Linked DNA regions of Rhodoligotrophos defluvii. Each later gene encodes a partner of the first gene's protein in a complex. Links are inferred from orthologs where the notes say so. Each region holds a gene or a part of one and is shown in the gene's direction. Other genes may lie near its edges. The genes, in order: dapF and E4P09_RS04975.

Region 1 (3,302 bases):
GACGTCGTGGTGTTCGCGTTCGAGGTGGTCAATCAGGATGACGTCGTCATCCAGCTCGGCCGCATGACCGTGCTGATGCGCGGCGAGCAGACCGCATCGGAAGCGGATGCAGGAAGGCAAACGCCAGCATGAATATAGCGATTCCAACGCGTCCGGCCGATGGGGACGTGGTTTCGGTGATGCCGGGCCTGTGGTGGCTGCGGGTGCCCATTCCCTTCAAGCTGGACCATGTGAATGTCTGGTTGCTCGAGGACGGCGATGGCTGGACGGCCATCGACACCGGCATCAGCTCACCGCGGTCCAAGGCGATCTGGCGCGACGTCATGAGCCGCCATTTCGGGGGAAAGCCGCTGAAGCGGCTCCTCGTCACTCATTGCCATCCCGATCACGTGGGGCTTGCCGGAAGCCTGTGCACCGATACGGGCGCCGAGCTGCTGATGAGCCGCACCGAATGGCTGTGGACATGCTGGGAACAGCAGATCAGCGAAGCCGAATCCCGGCGGTTGTTTGCCGATTACATCGCACGGGTGGGCTTGGACGAGGGGGTTACCTGGGACGAGGTCTACAAGGGCGGTACAATGGCGGAGCTCACCGATGTGGTGCCCCGGCGCTACCACCGGGTGCAGAACGGTGACCGTCTCGACATAGGCGGCCGTACCTGGCAGGTGATGACCGGCGGCGGGCATTCCCTCGAGCATGTCTGCCTCTATTGCGCGGATGCAAGCGTGCTGATTTCGGCGGACCATGTTCTGCCGCGCATAAGCCCGAATATCGGGGTCTCGCAAGTGGAGCCCGAGAGCAACCCGCTCGGCGACTTTTTCGACACCTTGGGCACGCTCGCCGCCTTGCCGGCCGATACCCTGGTGCTGCCCTCCCATAACGAGCCGTTCGAAGGACTGCGCCAACGGATCGCGGAGATGGTGGACCACCACACGCAGCGGCTTGCGCTCGTGAAGGACATCTGCCATGCGCCGAAGACCATTGCGGAGGCGTCGCGGGAGCTGTTCCCCCGACAAATGTTCGGCTATGACATCAGGCTTGCGGCCAACGAGACCTGGGCCCATCTGAACTATCTGGTGGGGGATGGTCAGATATTGCGCTGGACCGACGACGCCGGCACCTATCGCTTTCAAAGGGCATGAGCATGACTGCCGACAACGTGGCCTTCACCAAAATGCACGGCTGCGGCAACGACTTCATCATGATCGACGGCCGCAACGGGCTTGGCAGCACCGCTCTGGCCGACCCAAGCCGGCTGACGGCCGCCCTGTGCGACCGGCGCCGCGGCCTTGGCGGCGACGGGCTCATTCTGCTGCTGCCGCCCCGGGGCGATGCGGATTTTGCGATGCTCTACATCAACGCGACCGGCGCGCCCGGCGAGATGTGCGGCAACGGCGCGCGCTGTGTCGCCCGCTTTGCCCATGACATCGGTGCAGCGCCGTCCGAGATGCGGTTCGAGACGGAGGCCGGCCCGGTGAAGGCGGTGGTGGGCCCGGACCACGTGACGATCGACATGCCGCCGCCGCGAGACATCAGGCTCGGCATGCGGCTTACGATCGGGGGCGAGGAGCGCGAGGTGCATTTCGCCGAGGTCGGCGTGCCGCACGCGGTCCTGCTGGTGGACGACCTGCCGAATTGCCCAGTGGACCGCCTCGGGCCTCTGGTTCGGCACGATACTGCCTTCCCCCGCGGCGCGAACGCCAATTTCGTGTCGACCATCGACGGTGTGGCCATGCGCACCTTCGAACGTGGCGTCGAGGCCGAAACGCTGGCCTGCGGCACGGGGGCGGTGGCCACGGCCACCATTTGCCACTTGCTCGGCCTGAGCGGTCTGGATGCGGACATTCGCACACGGGGTGGCGACAATCTCTCGGTTCATCTGGAGCGCGAGGGAGAGGTATTCATCCGCGCAACCCTCACCGGCCCGACCGAGACAGTGGGGCAGGGTGTGGTCACGGCCGACTTCCTGCGCAGCCGCAACCTGCTCTGATCGGCTTCAAAATCTGGCCATGGTGAGCCGAAGGGCTGTCACAGCCCCTCGGCTCGCTTGGTCCCAGCTAGCTCCGGACGGCCGGGTTGGCCGGCGTGCCCTGGATGACGCCAGAGGGCTGCTCGGGGCTGAGCCAGCGGTAGAGCGCGCCGCCTGCTATGCCGCCGAGGAGAGGGGCCAGCCAGAACAGCCAGAGCTGCTGCATCGCCCATGCGCCGGCGAAGAGCGCAGGGCCGGTGCTGCGCGCTGGGTTGACCGAAGTGTTGGTGATCGGAATGCTGATCAAATGGATCAGCGTTAGCGCAAGCCCGATCGCGATCGGGGCAAACCCGGCCGGCGCCATGCCGTGAGTCGCGCCCATGATGATGAACAGGAATGCGGCCGTCAGCAGGAATTCCGCAATCAGGGCTGCCGTCAGGCTATATTTCCCCGGCGAATGCTCGCCATAGCCGTTCGCGGCAAAGCCGCCATCGGGGTTGAAGCTTGCGGTGCCGCTGGCGATCACGTAGAGGACGGCGGCTGCCAGAATCGCGCCGATCACCTGAGCCACGACATATGGAATGATCTGGCTGGACGGGAACCGCCCACCTGCCGCAAGTCCCACGGTGACGGCGGGATTGAAGTGCGCGCCGGATACATGGCCGACGGCATACGCCATGGTCAGCACGGTCAGGCCGAAGGCGAGCGCTACGCCAAGCAGGCCGATTCCGACATCAGGAAACGCTGCCGCAATGACCGCGCTTCCGCAGCCGCCGAATGTAAGCCAGAAGGTTCCTAAGGCTTCGGCTACCAGCTTCTTGATATCCATGGGTGTTGCCCCCGCAAGAGAAGTTACGGTGTGTTCGTCACGCCCGCACGCAAACACACAAACATGCGAATCTTACACGAAAACTTGTGATTCGCTGTAGTGCAGAATTGGGACGGCGCGGCCTCGAGCGGGGTGTCCGCCATCCCGGCACGAAACGCCGGTAGCTCGTGGCGGGAATCGGCTGCTGCTCGCTCTATATGGTACAGCCGGTCGGCTGCCTTGGCACCCGCGGAAACCTAGCCGCGCAATGTTGACATCCCCTGACGGCCTTACTATTTTCGCGCATGAATGAGACGGGTCCGGTTGCGGACGCTGTCACTTTTTGCGTTCGCACAGGTGCTAAAATGAAAATTCGCAACTCGCTTCGTTCGCTGGCCAAGCGCCACCGCAACAATCGCATGGTGCGTCGCAAGGGCCGCATCTACATCATCAACAAGACCAATCCGCGCTACAAGGCGCGTCAGGGCTGACGTCCAGCCGATTCGTTCGGGCGACATCAGCAGT
Region 2 (3,318 bases), 260 kb from region 1 along the record:
CGAGTCTTCGCGGGCACCTGCAGAACGACAACGGCGAGGAAGCGTCGGGTTCGCCCGCCTACGTGCCGAAGGAAAAGGAAAAGGATACCCAGCTGCAATATGCGCTCAACTACCTGCGTGGCGGCGCGGTGAGCGCGGCCATAAAGCAGGCGAAGCCCGCAGCAACGACGGCGCCGCAGGTCAAGGCCAACTGACGAAGACGCGGCTGTGTACGCAGACCAGCCACGCGAGCGGACAAGCCGTTCGCGTGGCTTTATCATCATGTCTCCCGATAGCGATTGCCATGGCCTCGAACCGGCGAATCGGGGTAGACCGGCTATGGCTGTCGTGACGTGCTAAGATTTACAAGAAAAATCTGAAATCCGGTCGTATGGCGGCGAGGCAATGGCGGATAGCCTCTGGGACGATGTCGGATGATCTTCGCAAATCGCTTCACCCGAGGGCTGAAAGGCCCGTGACGGGCAGATCGCTTGCCAAGCCGCTCTATATCGCGGTTGGCACGCTGGCAGTTCTGATGATCAGCGTCTTCATTTGGCTCATGCTCGCCCATGACCCTGACGCCGGCCAGCCGAAAGTTGTGATCGACATCGAACGATCGGACCGCCTGACAACCGGCTCTATACAGGCTCCAGGTCCTGTAGCCGGCCTGCCTACCGCTCCTGACACACGCTCGCTTCCGGACCGCATCTCCCCGGCGCTGCCGCCTGCACCCGCGCCAAGCCTCGTGGAGGCTGGCCGATATGGCCCCCTGCCACGGGTAAGCCAGGGTGAAAAGCCGCTATTCGCCTATGCCAGGCCGCTCTCGCGGGAGCAGGTGAACTCGCCGTTGCCGAAGATCGCCCTCGTCATCGCCGGTATTGGTGGCGACCCCCATGTTCCAATGGTTGTCCTCGACCGTCTGCCGGCCGATATAACCTTGGCTGTACCCTCCTCCGCTCGGGACGCACAAGGCTGGATTGATCGGGCGCGCGAGAAGGGGCACGAGGTGCTCCTGGAACTGCCCATGGAGCCCGCGGCCTTCTCGGAAGCGGGCCTGTCCAGGCGGCCGATCCTGGCCGACGCAGCCGAGCACGACATCGTCGACGACATGCATTGGCACCTGAGCCGTGCCTCGGGCTACTTCGCCGCCGCCAATCCGTCCCGGAGCCGCTATCGCAGCAATGCGGAGGCGCTCCGGACCATCTTTCGAGAGCTCGGGCAGCGTGGCTTGGGCTTCATCGAAATCACGCCCGGCACGGCCGCCGCCCGGCAGGTTGCCACGTCTATGGGGCTGGATTACGCAGGCGTCGATCTCGTCGTCGATGCCAATCCGACCGGCACGCGTATCGAGGCGGCCTTGGACCGGCTGGTGGACGTGGCCCAGAGGAACGGCTTCGCCATGGCAAGCGCTACAGCGACGCCGACCACCATCGAGCGGCTTTCAGCTTGGCTCGACAAGGTGAATGGACGAGAGGCGGTGGTCGTGCCGGCGAGCGCCGCTCTGCTCATGCCCCGCAACGGATGGAAGTGATGACGCTGCTTGACGACGCCCAGATTGCCGCGATGCCCTACCGGCCTTGTGTTGGCATCATGCTGGCCAACCGCGAGAACAAGGTATGGATAGGACGTCGCGTGCCGAAATGGGAGTGCGACGGCGGACCCGAACTCTGGCAAATGCCGCAAGGCGGTATCGACGAGGGTGAGGATCCGCGCGAGGCAGCGTTCCGCGAGCTGTTCGAAGAGGTGGGCACGCGCAGCGCCTCGATCATCGCGGAATCGGAGCAGTGGTTTCAATACGATCTGCCACGCTCGGCCATCGGCAAGGCATTGGAGGGGCGCTATCGGGGCCAGAAGCAGAAATGGTTCCTGATGCGCCACGAGGGCCAGGATTCCGATTTCAATCTCGTGCCCGTCGATGGTGGCGAGATCGAGTTCGACGACTGGCGCTGGGTTCATGTGGACGAAGTGACGGGCCTCGTGGTGCCGTTCAAACGCCGCGTTTATGAACAGGTGGTCGCCGTCTTCGCCCCTTATCTGCGGGCGTAAGCCCAGGCGTGACCGGCGCATGCGGCCTCCCGCCGGCGAAACCTGGGCGGTTTAGCCATAAGGATGGCTGGAATCGTCTGCCGGACGAGCTATCATCGGCCCCAAGGCTCATTCATATGACACTGGGGAAACGCTGATGATCACGCTCACACGCCGGCACGTTCTCCTGGGAAGCTTCGCGACGGCGGCCGCCGCCTTGAGCTTTCCCACGCGCGGCAGCGCCGCCGAGTTCATCAATATCGCCACCGGTGGCACCAGCGGTGTCTATTATCCCCTCGGCGTCGCGCTTTCGAAAGTCTACGGCTCGGTTCTCCCCGACGCCAAGATCTCTGTCCAGGCGACAAAGGCATCTGTCGAGAACCTCAACCTGATCCAAGCCGGACGGGCCGAGGTGGCCTTCAGCTTGGGCGATGCGGTGGCCGATGCGTGGAATGGCGAAAAGGAAGCGGGCTTCAACAACAAGCTCACCAAGCTGCGCGCCATCGGCGGCCTCTATAATAACTATGTCCAAATCGTCGCGTCCGAGGCATCGGGAATCAAGACGCTCGCCGACCTGAAGGGCAAGCGCATCTCGGTCGGCGCGCCCCGCTCGGGCACCGAGCTCAACGCCAGGGCCGTGCTTGGCGCCGCCGGCCTGACCTACGACGACTTCAGCAAGGTAGAATATCTGCCGTTCGGCGAATCGGTCGATCTCATGAAGAACCGGCAGCTCGACGTGACGCTGCAATCGGCAGGGCTTGGCGTATCCTCCATCAAGGACCTTGCCACCTCCATCCCCATCGTGGTGGTTCCCGTACCCCAGGACGTGGTGGAGAAGATCGGGAACCCGGCCTATCAGCCCAGCGTGATTCCGGCGGGCACCTACGAGGGCCAGCCCGCCGATGTTCCGGCAGTGGCCATCACCAACATCCTGGTGACGCGGGAGGACTTGTCCGAGGACACCGTCTATCAGCTGACCAAGTCAATGTTCGACCACCTCAGCGATTTGGTCTCCGCGCACTCGGCGGCAAAGGGCATCGATCCCAACAAGGCGGCGAAGAACCTTCCCATCCCGCTGCATCCGGGCGCCGAGCGGTACTACAAGGAGACTGGCGTCCTCTAAGAGCACGAGGTGAGTTGACGCGTGCCATCCCTGTCGAGCGAGCACGAAGCGGCAGTGAGCCCGGTCTCGGATCGCCCGGCAGCGGATAGCCACGTCGAGGATGCTGCGCAGAACCCATCGCTCAAGGCTCTGTACCTCGTTGGCGTGGTCTTCTCCCTCTTCCAGATCTGGACCGCTGCCTACAGCCCCTT

What was found.
Region 2: the proteins of dapF (region 1) and E4P09_RS04975 are in contact, whole or in part, in a solved structure (PDB 5YGU), measured with the Escherichia coli proteins. The link is inferred for Rhodoligotrophos defluvii from one-to-one orthologs.

Annotation. Positions count from the first base shown.
Region 1 is NZ_SZZM01000001.1:779,541-782,842, reverse strand. What follows is about bases 84-3,067. They hold dapF (diaminopimelate epimerase), read left to right. Parts: upstream 84-1,144; coding sequence 1,145-1,990; downstream 1,991-3,067. Other genes in these bases: aqpZ (aquaporin Z), read right to left, coding at 2,058-2,798; E4P09_RS03735 (MBL fold metallo-hydrolase), read left to right, coding at 129-1,142; E4P09_RS03740 (MaoC family dehydratase), read left to right, coding at 84-132. Also shown: more of E4P09_RS03740, read left to right, coding at 1-83; ykgO (type B 50S ribosomal protein L36), read left to right, coding at 3,143-3,268. UniProt on the Escherichia coli protein: Involved in the succinylase branch of the L-lysine biosynthesis and in the biosynthesis of the pentapeptide incorporated in the peptidoglycan moiety. Catalyzes the stereoinversion of LL-2,6-diaminopimelate (L,L-DAP) to meso-diaminopimelate (meso-DAP).
Region 2 is NZ_SZZM01000001.1:1,036,730-1,040,047, forward strand. The notes cover bases 268-3,267. They hold E4P09_RS04975 (RNA pyrophosphohydrolase), read left to right. Parts: upstream 268-1,509; coding sequence 1,510-2,025; downstream 2,026-3,267. Other genes in these bases: E4P09_RS04970 (divergent polysaccharide deacetylase family protein), read left to right, coding at 455-1,510; E4P09_RS04980 (TAXI family TRAP transporter solute-binding subunit), read left to right, coding at 2,162-3,127; E4P09_RS04985 (TRAP transporter permease), read left to right, coding at 3,149-3,267. In the rest of the region: E4P09_RS04965 (S41 family peptidase), read left to right, coding at 1-194; more of E4P09_RS04985, read left to right, coding at 3,268-3,318. UniProt on the Escherichia coli protein: Master regulator of 5'-end-dependent mRNA decay.